Regions from separate parts of the Streptomyces sp. NPDC096311 genome, predicted to be linked through region 2. Evidence: riboswitches for the same ligand, from Rfam matches in the RefSeq annotation. Region 2 holds a riboswitch; the other holds the start of a gene.
The links. Region 2 has a riboswitch for thiamine pyrophosphate ahead of thiO (glycine oxidase ThiO). Riboswitches for the same ligand answer to the same signal wherever they lie in the genome.
Positions count from the first base shown of each region.

Region 1: linked by a shared signal. The riboswitch ahead of thiC (phosphomethylpyrimidine synthase ThiC) and the one ahead of thiO (glycine oxidase ThiO) in region 2 are both predicted to bind thiamine pyrophosphate.

Region 1 covers NZ_JBIWFN010000022.1:92,841-100,200, forward strand. Annotated here, with positions in the region: gene ACIRA5_RS41695 (cupin domain-containing protein) at 1-113, shown strand, start outside; gene ACIRA5_RS41700 (DUF5326 family protein) at 279-491, shown strand; gene ACIRA5_RS41705 (IclR family transcriptional regulator) at 867-1,631, shown strand; gene ACIRA5_RS41710 (SsgA family sporulation/cell division regulator) at 1,731-2,168, shown strand; gene ACIRA5_RS41715 (YibE/F family protein) at 2,230-3,828, opposite strand; TPP riboswitch at 3,900-4,077, shown strand; gene thiC (phosphomethylpyrimidine synthase ThiC) at 4,070-5,899, shown strand; gene ACIRA5_RS41725 (VWA domain-containing protein) at 5,996-7,360, shown strand, end outside.
Region 2 covers NZ_JBIWFN010000002.1:2,850-10,209, forward strand. Annotated here, with positions in the region: gene ACIRA5_RS04590 (hypothetical protein) at 1-765, opposite strand, end outside; gene metF (methylenetetrahydrofolate reductase [NAD(P)H]) at 822-1,745, opposite strand; gene thiE (thiamine phosphate synthase) at 1,913-2,563, opposite strand; gene ACIRA5_RS04605 (Rv2175c family DNA-binding protein) at 2,696-3,067, opposite strand; gene ACIRA5_RS04610 (NAD(P)/FAD-dependent oxidoreductase) at 3,149-4,375, opposite strand; gene ACIRA5_RS04615 (hypothetical protein) at 4,408-4,758, opposite strand; TPP riboswitch at 4,810-4,921, shown strand; gene thiO (glycine oxidase ThiO) at 4,919-6,124, shown strand; gene thiS (sulfur carrier protein ThiS) at 6,121-6,321, shown strand; gene ACIRA5_RS04630 (thiazole synthase) at 6,325-7,119, shown strand.

The DNA.
Region 1 (7,360 bases), on a different contig from region 2:
CCCAGGTCGCACGCGGCAGCGTCGTCTACGTGCCCGCGGGGGTCGCCCACAAGTTCCACCACGTCACCGAGGACCTGAGGGTTCTGGTGGTGTTCTCTCCGCCCGAGAGCTGACGGGAACCTCAGGGTTCCCTAGGGGGACGGTCAGGGGAGGACAAGGGGTGCGGGGCCCCCGTCGGCACCTTCGCGGCTCTAGCATCGAATGCAGGACATCACAGAACCCGGAATCAGAGTCCCGGACTTGGGGCCACGGGCGTAGAGAGGCTAAGGACAAGGGCGATGCGAGAGATCTTCGGCGGGATGCCGTGGTGGGTGAAGTGGATCGCGGTGCCGGTCATCGCTCTGGTCGTGTTCGGCACGGTGATAGTCAGCGTGCTCAGTGTGTTGATCGGCCTGCTTTTCAAGGTCCTGATCTTCGTCGCCCTCGTCGGCGGATTGATCTACGTAGTACGGAAGTTCATGTCGAGTTCGTCGTCACGCAGCGACTGGTGAGACACAACCGGGTGAGTAACGGGTAACGGGCAGGTCGGGAAAGGGAACTCAAGGTTCCCTCGGCCGAGGGAAGTTTTCCGGCGAGGCCGTCTGCATGCGGTGATGGGCGGTTACAGTCCGGAATTCCACGCGGGGCCGACCCCCCCGCGGGCAGCGCACAGCCCCCTCCCGTGTCCCCCCGCACGGGCGGTTCCCCTCGCGCTTCGGGAGTGCCCCTTGGCCACGGTTGACACCGCACCCGCACAATCACCCGTCCCACCCCTCCAGCGGTCCAGCGCTTCCGCGGGGACATGTCTCCCGCCCACCCAACCGCGCACCTCGCCCGCCGAGGCGCGTACCCCTCTGCCGGAGGCGCGTACTCCTCCCCTGGAAGCCGTGTCGCCGGAGCCGCATCCCACGACTCTGATCGGCTCCGTGCAGCGGGCGATGCGCCTGCTGGAGGCCGTTGCCGCGCGCGAGCACGGGGCGCCTGCGAAGCAGCTCGCCCGGGAGGCCGGGCTTGCGCTGCCGACGGCCTACCACCTGCTGCGGACCCTGGTCCACGAGGGCTATCTGTGCCGTGACAAGGGGCTGTTCTTCCTCGGTGAGGCCGCCGAGCGGTTGGGCAGTAGCGGAGCGCAGCAGAAACGTCGCAGCACGGTGAGCGCGACGCTTGCCCAGTGGCGCGATTCGATCGGTGCACCCGTGTACTACGCGGTCTACCGTGACGGCGAGATCGAGGTCATGTGTGTCGCCGACACCCCAGGGAATCCGGCGGTGGAGGAGTGGGCGGACTTCCGGGAGACCGGACACGCCCACGCGATCGGCCAGTGTCTGCTGTCCCAGCTCGACGAGAAGGCCCGTCGGGATCATCTCGACCGCTACCCCGTGCAGTCGATCACTCCCTATACGGTGCGTGACAACGTCAGTCTGCTGCGGCGACTGGAGCGGACGGGACGGATGGAACCCGTCGTCGAGCGCCAGGAGTACGCGCTGGGCACGGTCTGCGCGGCCCTTCCCATCACGGTCGGCACAACTGCCGCCGCAATGGCCATTTCTCTCCCTCTTCACCAGGCCGATCGACTGCTGCCTGCGGCACGACAATTGCAAGGTGAGATCGGCAGACTACTGGGGACACTCTCGATCTCTATCAGCATCTGAAAACTCACTCCTTGTGATCTCTTGTGTACGTTGAGCAATATTTCAGCAGAGTCAGGGGGATGATTCCTGGCCAGTCGACGGCAAACGACGGGGTAGGCGATGCGCGAGTCGGTCCAGGCAGAGGTCATGATGAGCTTCCTCGTTTCGGAGGAGCTCTCTTTCCGCATTCCGGTGGAGCTGCGATACGAGACCTGTGATCCCTACGCCGTGCGGCTGACCTTCCATTTGCCCGGCGACGCGCCCGTGACCTGGGCGTTCGGGCGGGAGTTGCTGATCGATGGCGTGGGACGGCCGTGCGGTGACGGGGATGTGCACATCGCGCCCGCCGACCCGGAGGCGTTCGGTGAGGTGCTGATCCGGCTCCAGGTGGGTGGTGACCACGCGCTGTTCCGGTCCGGGGCGGCGCCGCTCGTGGCCTTCCTCGACCGCACGGACAAGCTGGTGCCGCTGGGGCAGGAGCGTTCCCTCGCGGACTTCGACGCCCATCTCGACGAGGCGCTGGACCGCATCCTGGCGGAGGAGCAGAGCGCGGGCTGAGCCCCAGCACCCCCCAAGCGGAGTAACGCTTCCTCACCGGGGACGAGGGCGCGGGGAGGCTTCAGTGCTTGCGGCGACGGCCCTTCCCGCCGCGCGCCGGCGCCCGGCTCTCGACAGGCTCCGTGGCGGCGGCCGGGACGGCCGGACGGTCCGCGGAGACCACCAGGGCGGCCAGCAGCGTGGTCACCGGCACCGAGGCGACCAGGCCGATCGAGCCGACCAGGGTGCGCACGATCTCTTCGGCGACCAGTTCGCTGTTCGCGACCGTGCCCACACTGCTCTGCGCGATCGAGAAGAGCAGCAGCAACGGAAGCGCGGCACCCGCGTACGCCAGGACGAGCGTGTTGACGACCGATGCGATGTGGTCACGGCCGATCCGGATGCCCGCACGGTACAGATCGCGCCAGCCCATCGTCGGGCTGGCCTCGTGCAGTTCCCAGACCGCCGAGGTTTGCGTCACCGTCACATCGTCAAGCACACCGAGCGAACCGATGATGACGCCCGCGAGCAGCAGACCGCTCATGTCGATGGACGGATACAGGCCATGGATCAGACCGGTGTTGTCGTCAGTGTTGCCGGTCAGCGCCGCCCAGCCGATGAACTCCGAGCCGAGGATGCCGATCAGCACCAGGGAGAGCAGGGTCCCCAGCACCGCCACGGACGTACGGGCCGAGAGGCCATGGCACATGTAGAGCGCGATCAGCATGATCGCGCTCGCCCCGACTACGGCCACGACCAGCGGATTCGAGCCCTGAAGGATCGCGGGCAGGATGAAGAAGGTCAGGATCACGAAGCTGATGGCCAGTGCTACCAGCGCCATGACACCGCGCATCCGGCCCACCACCACGACGGCCAGCGCGAAGATCCCGGCGAGCAGCGCCATCGGGAACTTCCGGTTCACATCGGTGACCGAGTACTGCAGGTCCCTGGGCGCGGAGGGCTCGTAGGCGGCCACGACCTTCTCGCCCTCGTGCAACTGCCGTGACTGGTCAGGCTGGATGATCTCCGTGAACGTGCGGTTCTTGTCCTTGCCGGTGTCGATCCGGATCGTCGCCTTTTTGCAGTCGCCCGTCGCCTCTTGTTGCGCGGAGGAGCCCTCGGCGGTGGACGTGTCGCCGGTCGAGGTCTCCCCCGACGCGTTCACGGACTTGCAGCTGACCTTGTCGACCTTGGTGACCGTGGCCTGCTGGGTCTGTCGGTCGAAGCCGACGCCGGTGCGTTCGTGGGAAGGGGCGCCACCGGGCCAGAGCACCGCGAGACCTACAACGACCGCGGCGGCGAAGGGGATCAGGATGGCCGCGATGACCTTGCGCAGATGCTTGGAGACGGGCGTGGCGGGCCCATGGCTGTGACTGTGCGAGTGCCCAGACCCGTGCCCTTCCCCAGACCCGTGCCCGTCTCCAGGGCCGTGCCCGTTCCCCGGTCCAGGTCCCTTCCCAGGCCCGTCCCCAGACCCGGATCCATGTCCGTGTCCGCCCCCGGGGCCGTGCCCGTGTCCCTCACCCGGTCCGTGCCCATGCCCGACTCCTGGACCGGGGCCGGGGCCACCACCCGGCCCGTGCCCGCGGCCGTCTCCGGAACCAGGCCCATAGCCGTCTCCGGGACCGCGTCGGCGCGGCGGCTCGGACGGCGGGAACGGGGGCTGCTGCGTTGTGGTCACCGACCGATCATCGCAAGAACGGCGAGGGCCCTCTGTTCACCGCGCCAGATATGACGCTAGCGTGGAGTCACCTTTGCACACGCGGGAGCTCGGAGCACCGGGCTGAGAGGGCGCTGACCTCCGTCTTAGCGATGTTTCACGTGGAACGAGTGATGTTTCACAAGGGACATCGGCAGACGGAATCCGCTGCGTCGACCGCCGAACCTGTTACCGGGTAATGCCGGCGTAGGGAGTAGGTCTCATGACCAACAAGGACGTACGCACGCCTGCCTCCAGCCAGATGGGCGAGGCGCCTGCCGCGCCCGAGGGCGAACAGCCGCGGGAGGCCGGGAAGTCCATCGGCTGGCACAAGGGATACGTCGGGGGTTCGCGCCCCGATCTGCGGGTGCCGGTCCGTCAAGTGCACCTCACCAACGGGCAGTCCGTCACGCTGTACGACACCTCCGGCCCGTACACCGATCCGATCGTCGACACCGACGTGCGCAGGGGCCTCGCGCCACTGCGCGAGAACTGGATCATCGCCCGCGGTGACACCGAGGAGTACGCGGGCCGTCCCGTCCGTCCCGAGGACGACGGAATCAAGCACACCTCACCGCGCGGGGGCCTGCGCAACCTCGACGCGGTCTTCCCGGGGCGGCCGCGCCAGCCGCGTCGAGGCCGTCCCGGAGAGGCGGTCACGCAGCTCGCGTACGCCCGGCGGGGCGAGATCACGCCCGAGATGGAGTTCGTGGCGGTCCGCGAGAACGTCGACCCCGAGGTCGTACGCGAGGAGATCGCCGCCGGTCGCGCGGTGCTGCCCGCGAACGTCAACCACCCGGAGATCGAGCCGATGATCATCGGCAAGCGGTTCCTGGTGAAGGTCAACGCCAACATCGGCAACTCCGCCGTCACCTCCTCCATCGAGGAGGAGGTCGAGAAGATGACCTGGGCGACCCGCTGGGGCGCGGACACGGTCATGGACCTGTCCACCGGCCGCAATATCCACACCACGCGGGAATGGGTCCTGCGCAACTCCCCTGTCCCCATCGGCACGGTGCCGCTCTACCAGGCTCTGGAGAAGGTGGACGGCCGCGCCGAGGAGCTGACCTGGGAGATCTACAAGGACACGGTCGTCGAGCAGGCCGAGCAGGGCGTGGACTACATGACGGTCCACGCGGGCGTGCGGCTGCCGTACGTGCCGCTCACCGCGAACCGCAAGACCGGCATCGTCTCGCGCGGCGGCTCGATCATGGCGGCCTGGTGCCTCGCGCACCACAAGGAATCGTTCCTCTACGAGAACTTCGAGGAACTCTGCGAGATCCTCGCGGCGTACGACGTCACGTACTCGCTCGGCGACGGGCTGCGGCCCGGGTCGATCGCGGACGCCAACGACGCGGCTCAGTTCGCGGAGTTGAGGACGCTCGGGGAACTCAACACGATCGCGAAGCGTTTTCACGTACAGACGATGATCGAGGGCCCGGGACATGTCCCGATGCACAAGATCAAGGAGAATATCGACCTTCAGCAGGAGATCTGTGATGAAGCTCCGTTCTATACGCTCGGCCCGCTGACGACGGACGTCGCGCCGGCGTACGACCACATCACCTCCGGCATCGGTGCCGCGATGATCGCCTGGTGGGGCACGGCCATGCTCTGCTATGTCACGCCCAAGGAGCACTTGGGCCTGCCCAATCGTGACGACGTCAAGACCGGCGTCATCACCTACAAGATCGCCGCCCACGCAGCCGACCTCGCCAAGGGGCACCCAGGTGCACAGGAATGGGACGACGCGCTGTCCGACGCCCGCTTCGAGTTCCGGTGGGAGGACCAGTTCAACCTGGCCCTCGACCCGGACACGGCACGGGAGTTCCACGACGAGACCCTGCCGGCCGAACCCGCCAAGACGGCGCACTTCTGCTCCATGTGCGGCCCGAAGTTCTGCTCGATGAAGATCAGCCAGAGCATCACCGAGCAGTTCGGCGGTACGGCAGCCGCGGGGGCGTCGGCTGAAGAGGTCGCCGAGGGGATGCTGCAGAAGTCTCGGGAGTTCGCCGCCGCGGGCAACCGGGTCTATCTGCCGCTCGCGGACTGATTCGCACGCACGCGCACTCGTGCCCGGAGCCGTTCGCCGCGTACATCAGGCGCAACGAACGGCTCCCGGGCCGCGTTCTCTCGGCAGACTGGGCCCATGACATCGACATCCATGAGCAAGGGCGCCAACCTTCCCGTCGCCGCCGGGACGGTGCGGGCCGTGCTCGGCTGGAGAGGAGGAGCCGGCGCGCCGGACGCGGATGCCTCGGCGCTGCTGCTTGGCCAGGGCGGACGCGTGCGGGACGACGGGGACTTCGTCTTCTACAACCAGCCGCAGCACGCCTCCGGCGCCGTACGGCATCTCGGGAAGCAGCGGGACGGCGCTGCCACGACGGACACCGTCGAGGTGGACCTGCATGCCCTGGAACCGGAGATCGAGCGGGTCGTCCTGTGCGCCTCGGCCGATGGTGGCACCTTCGGCGGGCTGTCCGGACTGACGCTGCGGCTGCTCGATGCCGGGACTCAGCAGGAGATCGCGCGCTTCGAGATGGAGGCCACGACGGAGACGGCGTTCATCGGGGGCGAGCTGTATCTGCGGGGAGGGCAGTGGAAGTTCCGGGCGGTCGGGCAGGGGTATGCGTCCGGGCTGGCCGGTCTCGCCACCGACTTCGGTATCAGCGTGGAGTCCGGCGGGGCCGGTGCGCCCGGGCCGGAGTCGGCGGTTTCGTCCGGGGGCACACCGGCGGTTTCGACCGCGCTCCCGCCGACGGGCTCACGGACAGCCGCTTCCAGCGCTGCGGGCGCCCCGCCGGCACCCCCGGCATCTCCGGTATCCCCAGTGTCCCCGGCTTCCTCTCCGCGTCTCAGCAAGGGCGAGGAGCGGTTGCCGGTGGACATGCGCAAGCGGCTCTCGTTGCGCAAGGAGCAGGTGGCGGTCAGCCTGCGGAAGCACGGTGCGGAGGGGGTCACGGCGCGCGTCGTGTTGATCCTCGACGCCTCCGGTTCCATGTCGTTCCTGTACTCGAAGGGCGTCGTGGCCGATGTGGTGGAGCGGATGGCCGCGGTGGCGGCGCAGTTGGACGACGACGGGGTGATGCAGGCGTGGACGTTCGCCTCCCATGCCGCCCGGCTGCCGGACCTGAGTCCGGGCGAGCTGCCCGAGTGGCTGCAGCTCCATGTCCGCGTCGGTGAGCTGAGCCTGTTCCGGCGGAGCAAGAAGCCGCGGAAGGGCCTGCTGCCGGGGCAGGTGGACATGCGGTCGGTCGGTATCCAGAACGAGGAGCAGAAGGCGATCGCCGAGGTGCGTACGTATGTACGAGAGCACCCGGCTGTCGATCCCACGCTGGTGTTGTTCTTCTCCGACGGAGGTGTCTACCGGAACAAGGAGATCGAGCAGGAGCTGAGGGACGCGGTGGAGGAGCCGATCTTCTGGCAGTTCGTGGGCCTGGGGCGGTCGAACTACGGCGTGCTGGAGCGGTTCGACACGCTGCCCGGTCGGCGCGTCGACAACGTGGGGTTCTTC
Region 2 (7,360 bases):
GTACGAGGCGCCGCTGTAGGTCTGCGTGCCGATGTACGGGTCGGAGTAGGCCGCGTACTGCTGCTGGCTGTTGTCGTAGCCGTACTGCTGCTGGTCGTACCCGGTCGAGTAGCCGTCGTACGCGTAGGCCTGCTGGTCCTGGGACTGGGCCGCGGCGGCGTAGGACTGGTCGTTGGCGGCCGCGTAGGCCGTGGCGCTGTAGACGCCGTAGGAGCCGGTGTCGTCGGGCAGGGGCTGGGGCTCGTACACGGCGGTGGCCTCGGCGGCCGTCAGGTCGCCGGAGCCGGGCGGCATGAACCGGTCGGAGTGCGCGGGCGAGAACACGTCGTCCTCGCGGGTGAAGTCGTCGCCCTGGGGATACGCCGCGCCTCGGGCCGGTCCTTCGGCCCCGGCCTCGGCTCCCTCGGCTGTTTCGAGGTCGGAGACCTCCAGCGCCGGGTCCTGGTGGTCCTCGCCGCGGCGTCGCTTGCTCTTGCCGAAGCCCTTGCCGACGCCGCTGTCGGCAGCCTGCCGGTTGCCCACGGCCCAGCCTTCCGCGAAACCGCGGCGGAACGACAGGGTGACGTACGTCTGGCCGACCGCGAAGGCCGCCGCGCCGAGCCCGATGACGACCACGGAGGGGATCAGTACGCCGAAGACGACACCGAGGAAGCCCACGAACGCGAGCAGGCGCCAGCGCAACCGCGCCTTGTACTGCAGCAGGACCTCGCCGAGCAGCCACAGCGCGACGATGCCGAAAGCGATATAGAGGACCGTCCAGCCCATGTACGCCCCTCTCCCAGTGGCCGCTACGCAGTGTGTCGTACGTGGGTGCGACCGGTCTAGGCCTGCTGCGGGTGGTGCAGGCCCAGATTCTCGTAGATTTCCAGCGTCGCCGTGGAGTTGTTGAGCGTGATGAAGTGAAGTCCGGGGACTCCCTCGTCCTGCAGCCTCGCGCAGAACTCCGTCGCGAACTCGATCCCAATGGAGCGTACAGCCGCCGGATCGTCTTTGGCTGTGAGGATCCGCTCTTTCAGGACGTCCGGGAACGAAGCGTTGCTGAGCTTCGGAAGTCGTTCCAGCATCTTCACACTCGTCACCGGCATGACTTCCGGGATGACCGGTGTCGTACAGCCGGCCGCCACCACCCGGTCACGCAGGCGAAGATACGACTCGGGCTGGAAGAACATCTGGGTGATCGCGTAGTCCGCGCCGGCCCGGCACTTGTCGACGAAGTGCGCGACGTCCATGTCCCAGTCCGCGGAGCGGGGGTGCATCTCGGGGAAGGCGGCGACGCCGACACAGAAGTCGCCGGACTCCTTGATGAGACGGACGAGTTCGGCGGCGTAGGTCAGGCCCTGGGGGTGCGAGACCCACTCGCCCATCGGGTCGCCGGGCGGGTCGCCGCGGACCGCGAGCATGTTCCGGATGCCGGCGTCGGCGTACTGGCCGATGATGTTGCGCAGTTCGGCGATGGAGTGGTTGACCGCGGTGAGGTGGGCGACCGGGGTGAGCGTCGTGTCGGCGACGATCTGCTCGGTCTCCTTGACCGTGCCCGCGCGCGTCGAGCCACCGGCACCGTAGGTGACAGAGACGAAGTCGGGGGCGACGGCCTCGACGCGACGCAGCGCGTTCCACAGGTTCCGCTCGCCCTTGGGGGTTTTCGGCGCGGAGAACTCGAACGAGTACGTCGCCTTGCCGGTGGCGAGCATGTCACGCACGGTGCGTGCGCGATCAGTCCTGGTGGAAGCAGATCCGAGGGCCATACCCGCAGGTTAGTCAGGGGGCGGCGGTCTCCCAACCGAACCGACGTCAATTGTCCGATTTGTCGACTTCTTGTCCACCCCTCGGACACCTGTTGGGACAACCGGTCCGATCGTCATCGACCATCGACGCGCCCGTGGGCACGGCCTGTACCTGACGCGGCCGCCCCTTACGCCTGACGCAGCCGCTTCGCGAATTCTCCCGCCGCCGCGCCGGGATCCGCCGCCTCGGTGATCGCCCGTACGACGACGACGCGGCGGGCGCCCGCCTCCAGGACCTCGTCGAGGTTGCCGAGGTCGATGCCGCCGATGGCGAACCAGGGGCGGTCGGTGACGAGCGAGGCCGTGTAACGGACCAGGCCGAGGCCTGGGGCGTGGCGGCCGGGCTTGGTGGGGGTGGGCCAGCAGGGACCCGTGCAGAAGTAGTCCACGCCGTCCTGGGCGGCGGCCGCCGCGGCCTCGGACTCGGCGTGCGTGGAGCGGCCGATCAGGACCTCGTCGCCGAGGATCGCGCGGGCGGCGGGGACCGGCAGGTCACCCTGGCCCAGGTGGAGTACGTCGGCGCCGATGGCGTGGGCGACGTCTGCCCGGTCGTTGACCGCGAGGAGCTTGCCGTGGCGGGCGCAGGCGTCCGCGAAGACCTGGAGGTGCTCCAGTTCCTCGGCGGCCTCCATGCCCTTGTCGCGCAGCTGCACGATGTCGACGCCGCCGGTCAGGACCGCGTCCAGGAAGTCGGCGAGGTCCCCCTGACGCCTGCGGGCGTCCGTGCAGAGATAGACGCGGGCGTCGGCGAGGCGGGTGCGGGCGGCGTTCTCGGGCATGCGTGTGTCCCCCGTGGTGCGGTGCGTACGGATGTCGTACGCACCCTACGGACGTGGTGCGGTGCGTACGGACCGCGGCGGCCGGGGTGGTCCGGGGCCGGCCGTGGTCCGTACGCCGGAGGGTCGGTCGAATCAGACGGCGAGCGCCTGGGCGCGGCGCTTCACCTCCGTGCCGCGATTCTCGCTCAGAGCCTGCGCGGGGGTGCCGGGCAGGCTCGGGTCGGGGGTGAAGAGCCACTCGAGCATCTCTTCGTCGGAGAAGCCGTCGTCCCGCAGGAGCGTCAAGGTGCCGGTCAGGCCCTTGACGACCTTCTGCTCGTTCCCGTCGATGAAGGCGGCGGGGACGTGCAGCGCGCGGTTGTCACCACGGCGTACGGCGATCAGCTGGCCCTCCTTGACCAACTGCCGGACGCGGGTCACCTCGACGCCGAGCTGTTCGGCGATGTCGGGGAGGGTGAGCCAGGCGGGGACGAGAGCATCGATCTTTGCGTCAATCTCGGTCACGGGACAAGCCTGCCATCCCGGACTGACACTCGGTACCCGAGCGCCCCCCGGACCGCCGTCCGGGCGACGCAGACCGGGCGGTCATGCCGTGGCGTCCTTCAGAGGGCGGGAAGGGTCGGCCAGGACGTCCGGATGCATGGGCATGCCCGCCTCGATGAGGCGGCGGCCCTGGGCCAGGTCACGGGGACGCCCCACGGCCAGCAGGGCGATGAGGCGGCTCTCGCGGAGCCAGCACACCGTCCAGGCCGCGCCCGACGGGTCGCCCCGCCAGATGGTCGTATCGGCGGGGGTGTGATGGCCGACGTACTGGACGAAGCGGCCGAACTGCTCGGACCAGAAGTACGGGACCGGGTCGTAGGCCGCCGGGGCCTCGCCGATGATGTTCGCCGCGACCGTGCGCGGCGCCTGGAGGGCGTTGTCCCAGTGGTGGACGAGGAGGCGCTGCTCGTAGCGGCCCGACGGGAAGGAGGCGCAGTCGCCGACCGCGTAGACGTCCGGCACGGAGGTACGCAGGTGGTTGTCGGCGACCACTTCGCGGTGGGCACCGAGCTCGATGCCGGAGCCGGCCAGCCAGGCGGTGGCGGGGCGCGCGCCGATGCCGACGACCACGGCGCCCGCCGGCACCCTCGTGCCGTCGTCAAGGATCACCGCGCCGGGCTCGACGCGCTCCACACGCGCGTGGGTGCGCAGCGACGCCCCGCTGTCCGCGTACCAGGCGGTCATCGGCGCGGCCACCTCCGCGGGCAGCGCGCCGGCCAGCGGCCGGTCGGCGGCCTCGACGACCGTGACCGCGCACCCGGCCTCACGTGCCGCCGTCGCGAACTCCGCACCGATCCAGCCCGCCCCGACGACCACGATGTCGTGCTGCTGGGCGAGCACGGGGCGCAGCCGCTCGGCGTCGTCCAGGGTCCGCAGCAGATGGACGCCGGGAACGCCCTCGGCGCCCGGCAGCTGGATCGGTTCCGCGCCGGTCGCGAGGACCAGGACGTCGTAGGGCACCGGTCCTGCCTCGGTGTCCAGCTCATGGTCCGCGGGGCGCACGCCCAGCGCCTCGCAGCCGAGCCGCAGTTCGATGTCCAGCGCCTCGAAGTCGATGTCGAAGGCGGAGCCCTCGGCCTTGCCGAGCAGCACCGCCTTGGACAGGGGTGGCCGGTCGTACGGCTGGTGCGGCTCGGCGCCGATCAGCGTCACATTCCCGGTGAATCCCTGTTCCCGCAGGGCGACCGCCGTCTGTACGCCGGCCATGCCCGCGCCCACGATGACGACCCGCCGTGCCGTACGCACCTGTGCCCGCGTCTGCTCGCTCACCTGATCACCATAGACAACTGACAATCTGTCAGTCAGGGGACGTGCGCAGTGACCTGTTCCACAACGCTCGTACCGCTTCCGTCCTGGGACTCCCACTCCCAGGTCTCCTCCAGGCGCAACCGTCCGTCGGGCAGCTCCACGACCACGGACACGCAGTGGCCCGACGAGGTGCTGCCGTCGTGCTTCAGCTGCACGTAACGGAAGTCGAGGCGGTCGCCCTCCCGCGTCCCCACGAGGTGACCGCGTACGACGTCCCCGCCCGCGTACTCGGCCCAGATCTCGCCGTCCTTCTCGTGGTACGTGAACCGGGTGCGCGTACCGACCTGCCCGGGGGCCTGGTCGGCGACCGGGGCGAGGACCAGGCCGTCGAGCGTACGGGCCATGGGCGGAGGCTCCCTTACTGAGACATACGGCAGCGGCTAGGGTGGCCAACGTAAAGCACTCGCGGGAGCCCGGACGCACCGGGCTGAGAGGGAGGCTGGCGGCCTCCGACCGTACGAACCTGATCCGGGTCATGCCGGCGAAGGGAGGGGCTGGACGCCCATGTCGCCTACGCGTACACCTGCACGTTCCTCGGATGCGCCGTCATCGGACGCACGTGCGTCAGACGTCCTCGTCATCGGGGGCGGGATCATCGGTCTGGTGACCGCCTGGCGGGCCGCGCAGCGCGGGTTCACCGTCGCGGTCGTGGACCCCGAGCCGGGCGGCGGGGCGGCACGGGTGGCCGCCGGAATGCTCGCCGCCGTCACCGAGCTGCACTACGGCGAGCAGACCCTGCTGGGCCTGAACCTCGCCTCCGCGCGCCGCTATCCCGACTTCGCCGCCGAACTCACCGAGGCGAGCGGCCAGGACCTCGGCTACCGCCGGTGCGGCACGCTGGCCGTCGCGCTGGACGCCGACGACCGGGCTCACCTGCGCGAACTGCACGCCTTGCAACACCGCTCGGGGCTCGAATCGGAGTGGCTCAGCGGCCGGGAGTGCCGCCGTCTGGAGCCCATGCTCGCGCCGGGCGTGCGCGGCGGGCTGCGGGTCGACGGCGACCACCAGATCGACCCGCGCCGGCTCGCGAAGGCCCTGGTCACGGCGTGTGAGCGAGCCGGAGTGGAGTTCCACCGGACGTGGGCGGAGCGCTTGACCGTCGTACGGGACCGGGCCGCCGGGGTCGTCACGACGGGCGGTGAACGGCTGGCGGCGGGACAGGTGGTGCTCGCCGCCGGGAGCCTCAGCGGAAAGCTCCCGGGCGTGCCTGCCGACGTACTGCCGCCCGTACGGCCCGTGAAGGGTCAGGTGCTGCGGCTGACCGTGCCGAAGCGGTACGCGCCGTTCCTGAGCCGGACCGTGCGGGCCGTGGTCCGCGGCAGCCAGGTCTACCTGGTGCCGCGGGAGAACGGTGAGCTCGTCGTGGGCGCCACCAGCGAGGAGCTGGGCTGGGACACGACGGTGACCGCGGGCGGGGTCTACGAGCTGCTGCGCGACGCCCACGAGCTGGTGCCCGGGATCACCGAGCTGCCGCTCACCGAGACGCGCGCGGGCCTGCGGCCCGGGTCGCCCGACAACGCGCCGCTGCTCGGCCCGACCGCGCTCGACGGGCTGCTGCTGGCCACCGGGCACTACCGCAACGGCGTGCTGCTCACGCCCGTCACCGGGGACGCCATGGCGCACGCCCTGACCACCGGCGAGCTCCCGGAAGAGGCCCGCCCCTTCACCCCCGGGCGCTTCAGCGCCGCACTCACGGAGCAGACCGTATGAACATCTTCGTCAACGGAGAGCGACGGCTCGTCGCCGCCGACACGGCCCTCGACGCGCTCGTCGCCACCCTCACCGTCGCGCCGTCCGGCGTCGCCGCCGCGCTCAACGAAACCGTCGTCCCGCGCACGCAGTGGTCGTCCACGGCCCTCTCCGAGGGAGACCGCGTCGAAGTCCTCACCGCAGTCCAAGGAGGCTGAACCATGGCCGACGATCCGTTTGTCCTCGGAGGTACGTCCTTCTCGTCCCGGCTGATCATGGGGACGGGGGGTGCGCCCAGCCTCGACGTCCTGGAGCGGTCGCTCGTGGCGTCCGGCACGGAGCTGACGACGGTCGCGATGCGGCGGGTGAATCCCGCGGCGCACGGCTCGGTGCTGTCCGTGCTCGACAAGCTGGGCATCCGGGTGCTGCCGAACACGGCGGGGTGTTTCACCGCGGGCGAGGCCGTGCTGACCGCGCGGCTCGCGCGGGAGGCGCTCGGTACGGAGCTGGTCAAGCTGGAGGTCATCGCCGACGAGCGGACCCTGCTGCCGGATCCGATCGAGTTGCTGGACGCCGCCGAGACGCTGGTCGACGACGGGTTCACCGTGCTGCCGTACACCAACGACGATCCCGTGCTCGCGCGGAAGCTGGAGGACGTGGGGTGCGCGGCGGTCATGCCGCTCGGGTCGCCCATCGGGTCCGGTCTCGGCATCCGCAACCCGCACAACTTCCAGCTGATCGTGGAGCACGCGCGTGTGCCGGTGATTCTGGACGCGGGGGCCGGTACGGCGTCGGATGCGGCGTTCGCGATGGAGCTGGGGTGTGCGGGCGTCATGCTGGCGTCGGCCGTGACCCGGGCCCAGGAGCCGGTGCTGATGGCCGAGGGTATGAAGCACGCGGTGGAAGCCGGGCGGCTCGCGTGGCGTGCGGGGCGGATTCCTCGGCGGCACTTCGCCTCCGCGTCGTCTCCTGCGGAGGGGCTGGCGCGGTTGGATCCTGAGCGGCCCGCTTTCTAGGTACCTGGCGTCTGTGTTTTTTCTCCCGCCCGCGCACCGCCCGTTTCCAGTCGGCTGGAAAGTGTGCGTCGCCTGTGGGGGGCGGGGTGCCGTTGGCGGCTGGGGGGTGGCGGGGCAGGCTGCCTTACCTTCCCTGTGCACGGCATGTGGACCGGATCGATCAAGCGTGCGAGATCCGTCACAGGTCGGCTGCAGTCCCGCTCCGGAATTGGCCGGAAGGGTGGGGGTGACAGTGGCGGCT